2 regions of the Alkaliphilus sp. B6464 genome follow, and region 2 is predicted to be linked to the other one. Evidence: riboswitches for the same ligand, from Rfam matches in the RefSeq annotation. Region 2 holds a riboswitch; the other holds the start of a gene.
The links. Region 2 has a riboswitch for glycine ahead of HYG84_RS16740 (GrdX family protein). Riboswitches for the same ligand answer to the same signal wherever they lie in the genome.
Positions count from the first base shown of each region.

Region 1: another riboswitch for glycine. It lies ahead of gcvT (glycine cleavage system aminomethyltransferase GcvT); the one in region 2 lies ahead of HYG84_RS16740 (GrdX family protein).

Region 1 is NZ_CP058557.1:1,207,801-1,216,567, reverse strand. Features, by position in the region: gene HYG84_RS05865 (sigma-54 interaction domain-containing protein) at 1-321, opposite strand, end outside; gene HYG84_RS05860 (hypothetical protein) at 609-812, opposite strand; gene gcvPB (aminomethyl-transferring glycine dehydrogenase subunit GcvPB) at 1,077-2,537, opposite strand; gene gcvPA (aminomethyl-transferring glycine dehydrogenase subunit GcvPA) at 2,537-3,877, opposite strand; gene gcvH (glycine cleavage system protein GcvH) at 3,879-4,262, opposite strand; gene gcvT (glycine cleavage system aminomethyltransferase GcvT) at 4,332-5,438, opposite strand; glycine riboswitch at 5,616-5,691, opposite strand; glycine riboswitch at 5,695-5,796, opposite strand; gene HYG84_RS05835 (NAD(P)-dependent oxidoreductase) at 6,054-7,313, opposite strand; gene HYG84_RS05830 (DUF362 domain-containing protein) at 7,605-7,775, opposite strand; gene HYG84_RS05825 (PSP1 domain-containing protein) at 7,854-8,741, opposite strand; gene holB (DNA polymerase III subunit delta') at 8,735-8,767, opposite strand, start outside.
Region 2 is NZ_CP058557.1:3,286,414-3,295,180, reverse strand. Features, by position in the region: gene trmL (tRNA (uridine(34)/cytosine(34)/5-carboxymethylaminomethyluridine(34)-2'-O)-methyltransferase TrmL) at 362-832, shown strand; gene HYG84_RS16745 (DegV family protein) at 1,085-1,930, shown strand; glycine riboswitch at 2,271-2,382, shown strand; glycine riboswitch at 2,384-2,464, shown strand; gene HYG84_RS16740 (GrdX family protein) at 2,564-2,950, shown strand; gene trxB (thioredoxin-disulfide reductase) at 3,052-3,996, shown strand; gene trxA (thioredoxin TrxA) at 4,031-4,348, shown strand; gene HYG84_RS16725 (glycine/sarcosine/betaine reductase component B subunit) at 4,424-5,710, shown strand; gene grdA (glycine/sarcosine/betaine reductase complex selenoprotein A) at 5,792-6,268, shown strand; gene grdB (glycine reductase complex selenoprotein B) at 6,317-7,624, shown strand; gene grdC (glycine/sarcosine/betaine reductase complex component C subunit beta) at 7,795-8,767, shown strand, end outside.

The DNA of each region.
Region 1 (8,767 bases), 1.3 Mb from region 2:
TTTTGACATTTCTATGCTTTCATCCAAAAGGAAAGCATCCGTTCCTTTCCTAATATCCATAATCTTATCTAACCCTAATTTTGATATTGTTCTATGGACGAATAAAACCTTATCCGTTTTTTTAATAAATCGCCGAACCTTATCAAAGGCATCAAAAGAAGGAACTAAAACTAAATCTGCTATTATTTCCTTTGTAATAGAGCCACCCTCTATACAGTATTTTTCAATATGGAGATTTTCTTGGAACAAACTTCTTATTTGCTCATAATACATATTTAAGGTTGCCTGGCTATAACATAAAATAGCTAACTTTTTTTTCATAGACCTTCTCCTTATTGTAAACTAGACTCAGTTGAGATAGGCTTAACATTCCCATCTATCCCTATCATACTTAAAAGAATGTATGCAACACGAATTGCCAGATCATGCAGCACTAGTCTTTCAATTAAATTATCAGCTTTTGCAAGTCTGCTACTTAACTCTTCGTTTATTTTAATAGAAATACAATAAATAATATAATTTTCTCATACTTATATTATAATTGATAAAAATACCCTCTGCCATATAAACAGAGGGTATTCTTATTTATTTTTTATGATACTGCAATACTATTTTACTATTTGGTATCTAAAAATTAGTATTGCCTCACCATTCTTTTCCTTTACATCACCTTTTATTACAGTTACTGTTTCACCAGATGATAGTGTGAAATTAGAACCTGCCACGCTTTGCATGTATTCTCTTATTTCTTGTGCTTTATCTGGATCTGTCATTTCTTTAACGCCCCAGGCGGGTGCAAGTACACTTGCCATGTCTCACGTTTCACAAGCGCTAGCAACTCTATCATCTATAGATTTCTTTATACTATTTAGTAAATCTTGCTCTAAATTCCCATCTTGTCCAAACAACATTATCTTTCCTCCTTAGTTTTCATCTTCAGTGTACTGCTAATATTCCCGCTTTTACAGGAATAGGAATTAAGCATTACATCTGAAGCAAGTTTTCTTTATTAAACATTGTAACTCCCTCTTTTTCAAGAGGGAGTTACAACAGTATAAATATGTTAACTATTGTTTTTACTCACTTTTTTCCCACTTAACTATTAAGTTTCTAGCTGCCTTTGCTTCATCTATTCTTCTTACATGGGTGTTATGAGGAGCATTCTTCAATAATTCAGGGTTTTCTTTTGCTTCATCAGCAATTTTATTCATCGCATCTATAAATCTATCTAGAGTCTCCACACTTTCAGTTTCTGTTGGCTCTATCATTATTGCCTCATTTACTATAAGTGGGAAGTAAATTGTAGGTGGATGGTATCCATAATCAAGTAGGCGTTTCGCAATATCAAGTGTAGATATTCCTAGTATATCCTCATTTAGGCCTCCTAATACAAATTCATGTTTATATACTTGCTCTATTGGAAGATAATATTTTTCCTTTAATTTATGCATCATGTAGTTTGCATTAAGCACTGCCTTTTCACTAACCTCTTTAAGTCCGGGCCCATATGAAAGTATATAAGTATATGCTCTAACAAGTATTCCAAAATGTCCATAAAAACTCTTTATTTTACCTATAGAGTGTGGTCTATCATAATCTAGTATATAGTTATCCCCTTTTTTCTCTACAACTGGAGAAGGTAAAAACTCTACTAAATCTTTTCTAACTCCTACAGGTCCACTTCCAGGACCTCCACCACCATGAGGTGTTGAGAAAGTTTTATGTATATTATAATGAACTACGTCAAATCCCATATCTCCTGGTCTAGTAATACCTAAAATTGCGTTCATATTTGCTCCGTCATAATATAATAAGCCACCTGCTTCATGAACTAAATCTGCAATTTCTTTAATATTTGTTTCAAAAAGTCCAAGAGTACTTGGATTTGTTAACATTAATCCGGCAATTTCATCACTTAAAACTGACTTGAGGCTTTCTAGATCAACAGCTCCATTTTTATCGGATTTTACTTCCACAATATCAAAACCAGCAACAGCTGCACTAGCTGGGTTTGTTCCATGGGCAGAATCTGGAACTATAATCTTTGTTCTTTTCTTATCTCCCCGCTTATCATGGTAAGCCTTTATTATCATTAATCCTACAAGCTCACCATGAGCTCCTGCTGCAGGCTGAAGAGTCATTCTTTCCATACCAGCTACTTCTGCCAGCATTTTATCTAGTCCATACATAAGCTCTAAAGCTCCTTGTACGGTTTCTACTGGTTGGTAAGGATGTATGTTGCTAAATCCAGAAAGCGATGCCATATCTTCATTTATTTTAGGGTTATACTTCATAGTACAAGATCCTAATGGATAAAAACCTGTATCTACTCCATAATTTTTACTAGATAATTGAGTGTAATGTCTAATAACATCTACTTCGCTTACCTCTGGCAAATCTAATTCCTTATCACTTAAAAACCCACTCGGAATTAGACTTTCAATATTAACCTCTTCTACATCACATTTGGGTAGGCTATATGCCTTTCTACCTTCTTGAGAAACTTCAAAGATTAGTTTAGTGTAGTCTGTATTCATTATATCACCTCCATTACTCTAGCCAATTTATCTATTTCTTCCTTAGTTCTTTTCTCAGTTACACATAACAACAATCCATTATCTAACTCTGAATATTCTTTTTTAAGTTCATATCCTCCAAGGATGTTGTTCTTCAATAACTCTTCATTAACCTTAGAGCTATCTAAATTACTAGTTACTGCAAACTCTTTAAAGAATGGCTTATCAAATAATGGTTTAAACTTACCACCCTTAGTAATCTCATTAAAAGCATAATGAGCTTTTTGAGTACTTTGCATAGCTACTTCTCTAATTCCTTTTTTACCTAAAGTAGTTAGATAAATAGAAGCCATAAGAGCAACTAACCCTTGGTTAGAACAAATATTTGAAGTAGCTTTATATCTTCTAATATGTTGCTCTCTTGCCTGTAATGTAAGAACAAACGCTCTCTTACCATCTACATCCTCAGACTGACCAACTATTCTTCCAGGAATCTTTCTAACTAACTTAGATGTAGTTGCAAAGAAGCCTAAATATGGTCCACCAAAGTTTAAGCTATTTCCTAATGATTGGCCTTCTCCAACAACTATGTCTGCACCTAGTTCTCCTGGACTTTTTAATATTCCTAATGAAATAGGATCTACATAATTAATAAATAGTGCTTTATTTTCATGAGTAATTTTTTCAACCTCTGTTATATCTTCAATAATACCAAAGAAGTTCGGGTTTTGGATTATAACTCCTGCGGTGTCTTTTCCAACTACAGACTTCAATTTGTCTATATCTGTTACTCCATCTTGCATATCTACTTCGACTACTTCAATATTTCTAAATCCCATATATACTTTTAAAACATTTCTTACTTCAGGATGTACCGTTGAAGAAACAACAATGGATTTACGTCTTGTATTATCAGCTGCCATTATTGCCGCTTCAGCACACGCAGTCGCACCATCATAAATAGAAGCATTCGCTACATCCATACCTGTTAAACTGCAGATCATAGTTTGATACTCAAATATTGCTTGTAGGGTACCTTGACTAATTTCTGGTTGATATGGAGTATAAGCTGTATAAAACTCTGATCTTCCCGCTAGATGTTTAATTACGCTAGGAATATAGTGATCGTATGCCCCTGCCCCTAAGAAGCAAACTAGATCATCTGTACTTTTGTTTTTTCCGCTAAGGTCTTTCATATGGCGAACTATTTCCATTTCGGAATATGGTCCTTCTATATTAAGTTCTCTACCTAATTGAAGTCCTTTAGGTATGTCCTTAAACAGATCCTCCATGGAGTTAGCTCCAATAGCATCCAGCATTCGCTTGACATCGGTGTCTGTATTAGGTATGTACCTATGCATACTATTCCTCCTTATCGCAAAACTCTTTGTATTCTACATCATTCATTAATGTTCCAAGTTCAGATTCATCTGTTAATTCAACTGCTAAAATCCAGTTAGCAAAAGCATCTTCGTTTACAAGTTCAGGAGAATCTTCTAGAGCTTCATTAATCTCAACTACTTTTCCTGAAACTGGCAGATATGAGTCAGAAGCTGCTTTTACAGACTCAACAACACCAAAAACATCACCTTTGTCAAACTCATCCCCGACTTCTGGCATTTCAATATAAACGATTTCTCCTAATGCATGTTGTGCATAGTCTGTAACCCCAATGTAAGCCTTATTTCCTTCTACCTTTACCCACTCGTGATCATTTGAATATAAAAGTCCTTCTACAATTTTCATACCATACTCCTCCTTTAATTGTTTTTATTATTTTCTATTGTTTTTTATTTTTTAGATATTTATTTAAAGTTATTTTTTAGTATGTTTATCATAAAACTTTTTACCAACTACCTCTGCCTTTAAAATTTTCTTTCTAACTTTAATTTCTATTGGTGTACCTAAGGCTGCATACTTAGCATCAACTAAAGCAAAACCAATATTTTTCTTCAGACTTGGAGAATTATACCCAGTAGTTACAAAGCCTATAACCTTTCCATCGGCCATAACCTCGTATCCATGTCTAGGTACTCCATTTTCTTTCATTTCAAATCCCACTAGTTTTCTCTTTAACCCCTCTTGTTTTTGCTTAACAAGGGCATCCTTACCAATAAAGTCAGTTTTATTTAACTTTACAAAAAAGCCTAATCCCGCTTCTAGAGGACTAATATCCTGGGAGATTTCATTGCCATAAAGAGGTAGGGCAACTTCAAACCTCAAGGTGTCCCTTGCTCCAAGTCCCGCTGGCCTTAATCCTTTATCTTTACCAACTTCCATAAGCTTTTCCCACAAATCATTAGCATCTTTATGATCTAAGTAAATTTCAAAACCATCTTCCCCAGTATAGCCTGTTCTTGAAACAAGACAGTTAGCACCATTTATATTTACATCTCTTTTTAAATAGAAGAACTTTATTTCTGAAAGATCTGTATCAGTAAGCTCTTGCAATATTTCTTGAGCCTTTGGCCCTTGAATAGCAATTTCTGATACATCCTCAGAAATATTGATTAATTCTGCATCATATTTACCTAAATTTTGCTTCATCCACTCATAATCTTTATCAACATTGCTTGCATTAACTACTAGATAGTAATGATTATTGTTAAACTTATAGACTAAAAGGTCATCTACTACTCCTCCATCTGGGTAACACATGAAGGTATAAAGAATTTGGTTATCTTCAAGCACAGATATGTCGTTTGTAACTAGGTACTGAACAAAATCCTCTGCTTGATTCCCCTTTACTTCAATTTCCCCCATGTGAGATACATCGAATATTCCTGCTGCTGTTCTTACTGCCTCGTGTTCAGCTGTTAATCCCTCAAACTGTACTGACATTTCCCATCCTGCATAATCAACTAATTTGCCGCCATGTCTCTTGTGTGCTTCATACAAGGATGTTCTGCGCAGCTCGGTCATAAATATCTCCTCCTCTTTTATAATAATTTACCCTAAATTAAAGCTAGTACATCATTTTAATTAATAGTATGAGGAAATTCCTCCATACAAAACTATTCCCAAGTTTAAAATATATTCTCATAATTTATGCAAAAAATAAGAACATAATGGAATAGTAAGAAAATCTGCCATCATGTCCTCTGTATTTTTGCCTGAGAGTTTCTACACTAAAATGTATTTCTCCTACGGCGCCGCATATACGGGCTCTTCAGAGTTCCATCAAACAACGATCCTTCTGCCTGAAAGTTTCTGTAAAAAAATTGGCATCTTTTACATTGCTTCTTCGGCTACCCTAGTGGATATCTCTCGTTGTTATCATCTGGTACTGTATGTATGTTTTTTATATAGCGCTTTATAAGACAATAATACATCTTTTAGAATATTTTTTCAACTCTTGATATTTTTTTATCATGTCTTATTTTTTGAATACTTTAAATTGGATATAAATTTCATATGATTATAACATAAAAGATATACAATATAAAATAATACCATTTTATATGTTTACTCTAAATAATAAAATTAAAAAAAATCAAGAATAAGCACTTATGTCTATACCCTTGATTTTTATTTTAATTAACATACTTTATTAGATTTTTTCCCATATTTTTCACTAACATATTTATCAATAGCCTCAGCTACATGCTTCGAATATTTTACTGCCTCTACAACAGTTCTCGCTCCAGTAACAACATCCCCAGATGCAAAAACTCCTTCTTTAGTAGTTCTGCCATCTTCATCTACTATCGCTAATCCTCTTTCGTTTACCTCTATTCCTTTTGTTGTAGATATTATATTAGTTCTAGGTCCTTGGCTAACTGCAACTATAATAGAGTTACACTCAAATAAGCTTTCAGAACCATCTACAGCAACAAGTCTTTCTCCAGCTTCGTCAGCTACCATCTTAGTTTCAATATAAATTATACCTTCCTCTGTAATTTCAATAGGAGCCCTATACAACTCAAACTTAACTCCATCTACCTTAGCATATTCTATTTCATGATTAGTTGCAGGCATATCTTCAGTGCCTCTCCTATACATTATAGTAACCTCTTTAGAACCTTTTCTAATAGCTGTTCTAGCTACATCCATTGCAACGTTTCCACCACCAATAACGCACACCTTATTTCCTAATTTATATACATCAGGGTTTTTTAAATAGTCAATTGCAAAATGAACATGTCCTAAGCCTTCACCTTTAATATTTAGCTTTTTAGGTTGCCATACACCTGTACCGATAAATATAGCATCAAATCCGTCTCTAAACAACTCTTCAATGGTTATTCTAGAACCTACTAATACGTTAGGTCTAATTACGACACCTAGCTCTACTAATCTATTTTTAATTTTGTCTAAAATATCTTTAGGTAATCTAAACTCCGGAATTCCGTATCTAAGCATTCCACCTATCTTATCTTTAGCTTCAAATATTGTAATATTATATCCTTTTAAGGCTAGCAGTAAGGCTATAGTAATACCTGCTGGACCAGAGCCTATTATTCCAATATTACCTTTGCGTTTTTTCTCCGGTTTTAAATCTATTAAATTTAAACTATAGTCTGAAATATAGTTCTCTATATCACCTATTTTAACAGGACTTGATTTTATTCCTAATATACAACTACCCTCACACTGCCTTTCATGGGGGCATACTAAAGAGCATACTACAGATAATGGGTTGTTCTCAAATACAATTTTTCCAGCCCCATTAATGTCTCCTTCTAAAAATAAATTGATCATTTCTTTTATAGGGGTATTGATAGGACACCCTTTTTGACATCTTGGATTTTTACATTGCAAACATTTTTTTGCATTATCTATTACATGTTCTGCCACAATATCAACTCCTATAACTTTTAGATAATTCAGGCTATGTATTTCATTAATAACTATATAATAATACTCCCATACTATAATAGAAAATATTACTTAACTTTGCAATAGTAATAAGTAAATATGACCTGCTATTTTTTATAAACTCTATAAAAGCGCCTTGTAAATATATAAGCATTGATTATTCAATATGTTACATTAGTTATAAAAGTCGTAAAAATCAGTTAATAGTACTTTAGTAATTAGAGAACCTATATTTTTTATTGCAATAATAAAGACCCTTATCTAAGGGTCCTATTGTGGAATTGGTGCATCTACTGGACATACATTTGCACAAGCTCCACATTCGATACATGTTGCAGCATCTATAACATATTTGTCTGAGCCAGCTGTAATAGCATCTACTGGACATTCTGACTCACAAGCACCACAGCTAATACACTCATCAGTAATTACATAAGCCATCATAACCACCTCCTATGGTAATGTATAAACCATTCTATATAAGCTTTTCCTTTTATTATTATTACATACTATATAAATCTATATTTCATCTAATTTCTTCAATTCAGATTTTAGCTCTTCTGGAATATCTAATTCATCTTCTACTTCAACTTCTTTAACCTTAGTTACATCATGTAAAAAGTAGGATTTAATTTCTCCATTATTATCATTAGGATTATTAATTTTAACCTTCACAAACTCTAATAATACATTGGCTTCAACTACAATACCTTCTCCATCTGGAGTTAAAACTATAGAGCCCACATTCGGCAGTTTTTGTAGGATTTGTGCGTATACATCATGCTCATATTTTAAACAGCAAAATAATCTGCCACAAATACCCGAAATTTTAGCAGGATTTAAAGAAAGATTTTGATCCTTAGCCATTTTAATTGAAACTGGCTCAAAATCGCCAAGCCAAGTGGAACAACAAAGTGATCTACCGCATGGACCAATTCCTCCGAGCATTTTTGCCTCATCTCTTACACCTATTTGCCTTAGTTCTATTCTTGTTTTAAAAACAGAAGCTAAATCCTTTACTAACTCTCTAAAATCAACCCTACCATCTGCAGTAAAATAGAAGATTACTTTATTATTATCAAATGTATATTCAACATCTACTAGATTCATATCTAGGTCATGTTTTCGTATTTTTTCAGTACAAACTTCTAGAGCTTCCTTTTCTTTTATCTTATTCTCTGTATGCTGGTTTTCATCTTCTTCTGTGGCAATACGGATAACGGATTTTAAAGGGCTAACAATATCTTCTTCTAAAACCTGCTTTGGCCCAACTACAACCTGTCCAAATTCTACCCCTCTAGCAGTTTCAACAATAACAGAATCATTTTTATTTATTTCTATGTCGCTAGGATCAAAATAGTATATCTTTCCTGCCTTTTTGAATCTTACTCCTACAACCGTTACCATTTAGATAATACCTCCTGGATATTTAA
Region 2 (8,767 bases):
TACATTGATGTCAAGAAAAAAGTGCCACTGATTTTTCATTAGCACTCAATAGGTTATATAAATAATTTTTAACTCACAGTATTTTACTGATGTACAATATTTTATTAACTTTATCAATTTGTTATACAATAATAAATACTATTTCAATAGGTAAAGAAGTCTACTACATATGTCTGCTCTAACTTTGTATGTCATAGGCCAACTAATAAATTAGATCAGCTTATTAAGCTTATTGATACAGAGTATAGTTTTTCGCTGGCTAATACTACATAGACAATTAAAATTTATTACAATTGAGCCTTGATTTTGTGTTATAATTCAGTGGTATACTTTTAACATATGATAGTTAGGGGGAGAAAAATTGCTACATGTAGTATTATTAGAACCAGAAATTCCACAAAATACAGGAAATATTGCTAGAACCTGTGCTGCAACAGGAAGTGTACTTCACTTAATAGGTCCATTAGGGTTTTCTATAGATGAAAAGCATGTAAAGCGTGCGGGACTTGACTATTGGGAAATATTAGACTTAAGGTATTATAATAGCTATGAAGAATTTTTAGAGAAGAACTCTAATGCTAAAATATACTATGCAACAACTAAAGCAGAAAAATCCCATAGTGATATGGAATACCCAAAGGAAGATTGTTATATAATGTTTGGCAAAGAAACTGCTGGTATTCCAAAAGATATATTAAATAACAACAAGGAAACCTGCATAAGAATTCCTATGGTAGATTTAGAAAGAGCAAGGTCATTAAATTTATCTAATTCTGTTTCTATTGTGGTATATGAAGTGTTACGACAATATAATTATCCGAATATGAGATAGGGTAGCTATGGCTACTCTATTTTTATTCTATATAAGAAAGTTAGAACTATAAGTATTTTAAGTAGGTGAAATTTCTAGTTAGATTTTAGAATTTAAGTGCAACATGTGTATGTTAGATAGTGTAGTGTCGCTTTTGCTTTTAACATAGAAAATATTGTAAATCGATTAAATAAAGTATAGAATGGAATTAAATAAACAGTCAATTAATAATTAATTAATAGATAAGTTAAGTAGAATAATGGAGGAGATAAAATGAGTAAGATTCAAATTATTACAGATAGTATGATTGATGTCCCTAAAGATATTGTAGAAAAACATAATATTATAGTAATGCCTTTAACTATTATTTTTGGTGATAAAGAATATAGGGATGGCGTTGACTTAACAAACGCACAATTTTATGAAAAACTTTCACAATCAGAAGAACTGCCAAAAACTTCTCAAATAAGTCCAAATACTTTTATGCAGATATTTGAAAAAGTCTTAGGCGAGGGCAAAGAAGTTCTATGTATAAATGGCTCTTCAAGGGCAAGTGGTACACATCAATCAGCAATAATAGCCAAAAACTCATTGGAAAGTGATAAAATTCAGGTTTTTGATACTATGGGGTTATCCTTTGGTGGTGGAATGTTTGTATATGAGGCTGCAGAGATGGCGAAAGATGGAAAGAGCTTAAAGGAGATAATGGATAGGCTAAATGAAATAAAATTAAAGGTAGACCATATTTTTACTGTAGATACGTTAGAGTACTTAAAAAAAGGCGGCCGTTTGAATCCAATGAAAGCTACAATAGCTACTATGTTAAATATTAAGCCAATTTTAACAGTTGCAGAAGGATTAGTTGAGCCTTTGGATAAAGTAAGAGGAAGTAAAAAGGTAGTAGGTAAAATGATAGAACTTGCAAAGCAGCGCGGAAACAACTTTGAGAATAAAGTAGTTGGTATTTCTCATGCAATCTGTCCAGAAGCTATAGCTGTACTAAAAGAACAAGTACTCAATGAGCTTAATCCAAAAGAAGTGATTGTTACTGAAATAGGCTGTACAATAGGAACTCATGCTGGGCCAGGTACATTAGCTATTTTTTACATTGTTGAGTAGTTAAAATATAAGTACATAAAATTAGATTTAATTGGATCTGGTTTTTAAATAATAATGGTGTTTAGTTAAATGCATTTTGGATATAAGAAAAATAGATTAACCTATGTGTTATTATTAAAGTTAGCGAAAAGTTGTAAAATGCTGAAAAGTCAAAATGAATTATTAAGAAATTTTAATTTGTTATAAATTTGACAATTCCAACATTCTTATGTAATGCCAATAAAACATGGGTAAAAATTTAATAAAAGTAGTTGCTACTGCCTATTATATATATTATAATGTGATTGAAGATAGATATTTAGAAAAATTTAGCATACTAATAATTTAATATTGTAACTGGAAGAAAAATGCGGGAGAGATTTAACATTTTAAATGTTAAACGCCGAAGGAAGAAGCTAAAAGGTTCGCCATTTTTTAGTGAATATCTCAGGCAAAAGGACCGTATTTGGACGGTACTCTGAAAAGCGTAATTTAGCACCGATGGGGCAATTTCTGCAGTTTAAGAAAGAAACTCTCAGGTTAATGAACAGAGCAACTATGACAACAAGGCGTTGTATTAGTTGCTCTGTTTTTGTATAATTAAGTAATTTTATGGGAATAACTCAAAGAGTAAATTTACGGAGGTAAAGTTGGGTGAAGGCAATAATTATTACAAATAATACGGAAGTTAGACAAAAATATAACAACGATTATAATATAGAATTTGTTGATGGAAATTACTTAGACGTTTTATTCCTAGCAAGGAATAAAATACACGAAGGACACAGACTGTTAACTCACCCTTTGTCAGGTAGTGTTAAACCTAACGAAACGCCTTACAAAAGTCTGGCCATATCCTGTGAAAAAGAAGATTTACATATTGATTCCTTAATGATTATAGAAGATAGCATTAGTACCGCTCAAAAATTTATTAGAATAAGTACTCCTAAGAAGTGGGATAATGAGATATTAAAAGATTTTATGGAAATTGATCGCACACTATTGGATAGTGCAATTGAAAGTATGAGGCAATTTAATTAGAATTCTAGCCAATATTTTAGCCTCAAATTCCATTAATTTAAAGTGTTATTTTTAATTAAGCATAAAAACTAATAAAATATGAAATTAAAGGAGTGAAACATATGGAAAACATTTATGATGTAATTATAATAGGTGGAGGACCTGCTGGATTATCAGCTGGACTTTATGCAGCTAGAGGTAAAATGTCAACATTAATTTTGGAAAAAGAAAAAGCAGGTGGGCAAATTGTAAGTACAGAAGAAGTTGCAAACTACCCAGGATCTATGCAAAATGCTACAGGACCAATATTAATAGATAGGATGGTAGAGCAATGTAACGAGTTTGGAGCAAAGTTTGAAAAAGATACAATAAAAGAAATAAAAGTAGATGAGTCAATAAAGGTTTTAGTAGGAGAAAAAGCAACTTATAAAGCTAAATCTATAATTATAGCCTCAGGAGCTAACCCAAGGCCAATAGGTGCGCCAGGAGAAAGAGAATTAACTGGTAAAGGTGTATCCTACTGTGCTACTTGTGATGCAGATTTTTTTACAGACCTAGAGGTGTTTGTTATTGGTGGAGGGGACTCTGCCGTTGAAGAAGCTATTTTCTTAACTAAATTTGCTAGAAAAGTAACTATAGTACATAGAAGAGATGAGCTTAGAGCTGCTAAGTCTATTCAAGATAAAGCTTTCAACAATTCTAAAATTGACTTTATATGGGACAGTACTGTAACGGAAATTAAAGGCGATGGAATAGTTGAGAGTGTAGTATTTAAAAATTTAAAAACTGGTGAAACTACAGAGTATACAGCTAACGAAGATGATGGAACTTTTGGTATATTTGTATTTGTTGGTTATATTCCTGCAACCGAAATATTTAAAGGTATTGTAAATGTGGATGAAGCTGGATATATAATAACTGATGATAATATGAAAACGAATGTTCCAGGTGTGTTTGCAGCAGGAGATTGTAGGGTAAAATCATTAAGACAGGTTATTACAGCAGCTGCTGATGGAGCTATTGCAGCAATTCAAGCTGAAAAATATATAGAAAATGAACTAGAATAGCAAGTTTAATACAACTTTAAGGAGGTGAAGGAAAATGATATCTGTTGATAAAGACACTTTTGAAAGTGAAGTACTTCAGGCTGAAGGGTATGTATTAGTAGATTATTGGAGCGATGGCTGTGAGCCGTGTAAAGCATTAATGCCTGATATTATGGAGTTAAAAGAGCAATATGGTGATAAAATTAAATTCACTAAACTAAACACTACTCAGGCAAGAAGGCTAGCCATTAAGGAAAAGGTATTAGGTTTACCTACTATTGCTATCTATAACAATGGTGCAAAGGTAGATGAATTAACTAAGGATGATGCAACAAGAACAAATATTGAATCAATGATTAAAAAATACTTATAACTAAACTGGCCTATAATGGGAACGAATTGAAAGTATTCAATTATAGGCCCTTAGAAATAAAGGGAGGTGAAGCTTGTGCGCTTAGAATTAGGAAAAATTTTCATTAATGATGTAAAGTTCGGGGATACTACTAAAGTAGAAAACGGCGTACTTTATGTCAATAAGGATGAAATGCTTAAAGAAATTGGTGGAGATGAACATATTAAAAGCATCGACATCGAATTCGCTCATCCAGGAGAAGAGGTTAGAATTACTCCAGTTAAGGACGTTATTGAACCTAGAGTTAAGGTTGAAGGTCCTGGAGGGATTTTTCCAGGGGTAATAAGTAAGGTTGATACTGTAGGTAGTGGCCGCACACATGCTTTAAAAAATGTGGCAGTAGTAACAGCAGGTAAAATCGTTGGTTTTCAAGAAGGTATCATCGATATGACTGGTCCTGGGGCAGAGTATACACCATTTTCCCAACTACACAACATAGTTGTTGTTGCAGAACCAGTTGATGGCTTAAAGCAATATGATCATGAGGCTGCTGTAAGAATGATAGGTTTTAAAGCCGCTATGTATTTAGGTGAAGCTGCGAGAAATGTAGAGCCTGATGAAGTAAAGGTTTATGAAACAGAACCTATCTTTGAATCAGCTAATAAGTATCCTGAATTACCAAAGGTAGGATATGTTTATATGCTTCAAACTCAAGGTTTACTTCATGATACATATGTATATGGAGTAGATGCTAAGAAAATAGTACCTACCATTCTTTATCCAACAGAAATAATGGATGGTGCTATTGTAAGTGGTAACTGCGTTTCTGCTTGCGATAAAAATCCAACTTATGTCCATTTAAACAATGGAATTATAGAAGACCTATATGAAAAGCATGGTAAAGAAATAAACTTTGTTGGAGTAATTATTACAAACGAAAATGTTTACCTTGCAGATAAAGAGAGATCTTCAAATTGGACTGCTAAATTAGCTAAGTTCTTAGGGTTAGATGGTGTTATTGTATCTCAAGAAGGTTTTGGTAACCCTGATACAGACCTTATTATGAACTGTAAAAAGATTGAAAATGAAGGCATTAAAACAGTTATTGTTACTGACGAATATGCTGGTAGAGATGGCGCTTCCCAATCTTTAGCGGATGCAGATCCGAAAGCTAATGCTGTTGTAACTAATGGTAATGCTAATGAGGTTATTGTGCTACCTCCAATGAAAAAGATTATAGGAACAACAGATTACATTGATAAAATTGCAGGAGGTTTCTCTGGTAGTTTAAGAGAAGATGGAAGCATCGAAGTAGAAATACAAGCAATAACAGGTGCTACTAACGAAACAGGATTTGTTAAATTATCATCTAAAGGTTTCTAGTAACTAATTATATGATATTGATAATTTAAAAATTCGAAAAATTTAAAAATCAAATAATAATTATAGAGAGGATGAAGCTGTATGGCAAGATTTGATGGAAAAAAAATCATCATTATTGGCGATAGAGATGGAATTCCAGGTCCAGCTATTGAAGAATGCCTAAAGGGTACTGGGGCAGAAGTAGTATTTTCAGCTACAGAATGTTTTGTCTGAACCGCTGCGGGTGCTATGGACCTTGAAAATCAACAAAGAGTAAAGGATCTAACTGAAAAATATGGAGCAGATAATGTTGTAGTACTTTTAGGTGCGGCAGAAGCTGAAGCATCTGGATTAGCAGCAGAAACTGTTACAGCAGGAGATCCAACCTTTGCAGGTTCATTAGCGGGAGTCCAGTTAGGACTAAGAGTTTTTCATGTAGTTGAGCCACAATTTAAAGATGAAGTGGACGCAGAAGTTTATGATGATCAAATTGGCATGATGGAAATGGTGCTTGACGTTGATTCTATCATTGAAGAAATGACTAATATTAGAAGTGAGTTTTCTAAGTATAACGATTAATTCGTATTGATAAATAATTCCCGTTAAAAATGAGAGAGGGGGGAAAGTATGAGCAAGAAAAAAGTTGTTCATTATATAAATCAGTTTTTCGCTGGAATCGGTGGAGAAGAAAAAGCTGATATCAAGCCTGAGCTAAGAGAAGGAGTAGTAGGTCCTGGTATGGCTTTAAATGCAGCTATAAAAGAGGAAGCTGAAATTGTAGCAACTATTATTTGCGGTGACTCTTATTTCAATGAAAATCTTGAAGAAGCTAAGACTGAAATCATTGAAATGGTAAAAAAATACAACCCAGATCTATTTATTGCTGGACCTGCATTTAATGCTGGTAGATACGGTGTTGCTTGCGGAACTATTTCAAAAGCGGTAAATGATGAATTGGGAATTCCTGTTTTAACAGGTATGTATGTTGAAAATCCAGGTGCTGATATGTTTAAAAAGAGTATTTACATTATCGAAACTGGAAATTCAGCCGCAGCTATGAGAAAAGCCGTTCCTGCAATGTCATCATTTGCTCTCAAATTATTAAAAGGTGAAGAAATTGGATCACCTGAGGAAGATAAATATATATCTAGAGGTATTAGAAAAAATTACTTTGCAGAAGAAAGAGGTGCAACAAGAGCGGTTAATATGCTTCTTAAAAAGTTAAAAGGCGAAGAATTTGTAACAGAATATCCAATGCCAGACTTTGATAGAGTTGAACCAAATGCTGCTGTTAAGAACCTAAGTAATATGAAAATTGCAATAGTAACTTCTGGTGGTATTGTACCTAAAGGCAACCCAGATAGAATTGAATCCTCAAGTGCTTCTAAATATGGTAAATATGATATTTCTGGATTTAATGATTTAACAGAGGCAGATCATGAAACTGCTCATGGTGGATATGACCCAGTATATGCTAACATTGATCCAGATAGAGTAATCCCTGTAGATGTTTTAAGAGATATGGAAAAAGAGGGCATTATTGGAGAGTTGCATAAATATTTCTATACAACAGTTGGAAATGGTACTTCTGTTGCAAGCTCTAAGAAATTTGCTGCTGAATTTGCAAAAGAATTATTAGCTGATGGTGTAGGTGCAGTTATACTCACCTCAACATGAGGCACCTGTACACGTTGCGGTGCAACAATGGTAAAAGAAATTGAGAGAGCAGGAATACCTGTAGTTCATATGTGTACGGTAGTACCAATATCACTAACTGTTGGCGCTAACAGAATCGTACCTACAATTGCTATTCCTCACCCATTAGGTAACCCTAATCTAGACCCTAATGAAGAAAAAGCATTAAGAAGAAAGCTTGTGCAAAAAGCTCTTGATGCTCTAACAACAGAAGTAGACGGACAAACAGTATTTGAATAAGGTTTTATATTAGAAATAAAATATAAATTAAATAGATGGGTGTTTGCTCACCCATCTATTTAAATATATACTGGATGCATTGTCAAGCTGTATGAAATTTATTTATAAATACAAAAAAATATATTTACTATATCTATAATAGATTTAAAAATTCCTTGGAGGTGTCTATTATGTCATATGCTGTAGCAAAGGCTGCTGGTTATGTTCTAGTACATACACCAGACATGATTCTTCACAATGGTACTACACAAACGATTGAAAAATCAGTAAATCCAAATTCTGAATATTTAAAACAAGTCCCTAAGCATTTACGTAGTTTTGAAGAGGTTGTAAGCTATCCTCCTAACCAAGTTTATATCGGATCTATGAAACCTGAAGAATTAAACAACTATGAAACTCCTTGGTATAACAAACAAGTAGAAGGGGCAACGAGAGAAGGTAAGTTAGGCGAAATAATGCCTCAAGATGAATTTATCGCTCTTATGAAAATATCCGATGTATTTGATTTGGTAAAACTAAATAAATCTTTTACAAGTATGGTTAAGGAAAAGTTAAACAAACATCCTTTAATAACTGAGCAAATGGTTGCTAAGTTAAAAGATGGGGATGAAATGGATGATATTAATAAATATATTAATGAGCAACATGCTGAACCTCTTTATAACAACGAAGAAGTAGTAGGTTGTATTAAAAGAGCTCATGAGGTAGACGTAAATTTGAATGCACATGTTATTTTTGAAAATTTGGTTGTAAAGGCTTCAGGAGCCTTAGCCTTTATGCATCTTATAGATAAAAACAATATAGATCCAGCTTCAATTGATTATGTTATCGAATGCTCCGAAGAAGCTTGCGGAGATATGAACCAAAGAGGTGGAGGAAACTTTGCTAAGGCTATAGCCGAAATGGTTGGAGCTATTAATGCAACTGGATCAGACACTAGAGGTTTCTGTGCTGCGCCAACTCATGCTTTAATTCAAGCAGCTGCTCTTGTGCAATCTGGAGTTTATGAGAATGTTGTTATTGTAGCAGGAGGAGCAACAGCAAAGCTTGGAATGAATGGTAAGGATCATGTAAAAAAAGAGATTCCTATACTTGAAGATGTTCTAGGTGGCTTTGCTGCTCTGGTAAGTAAAAATGATGGTA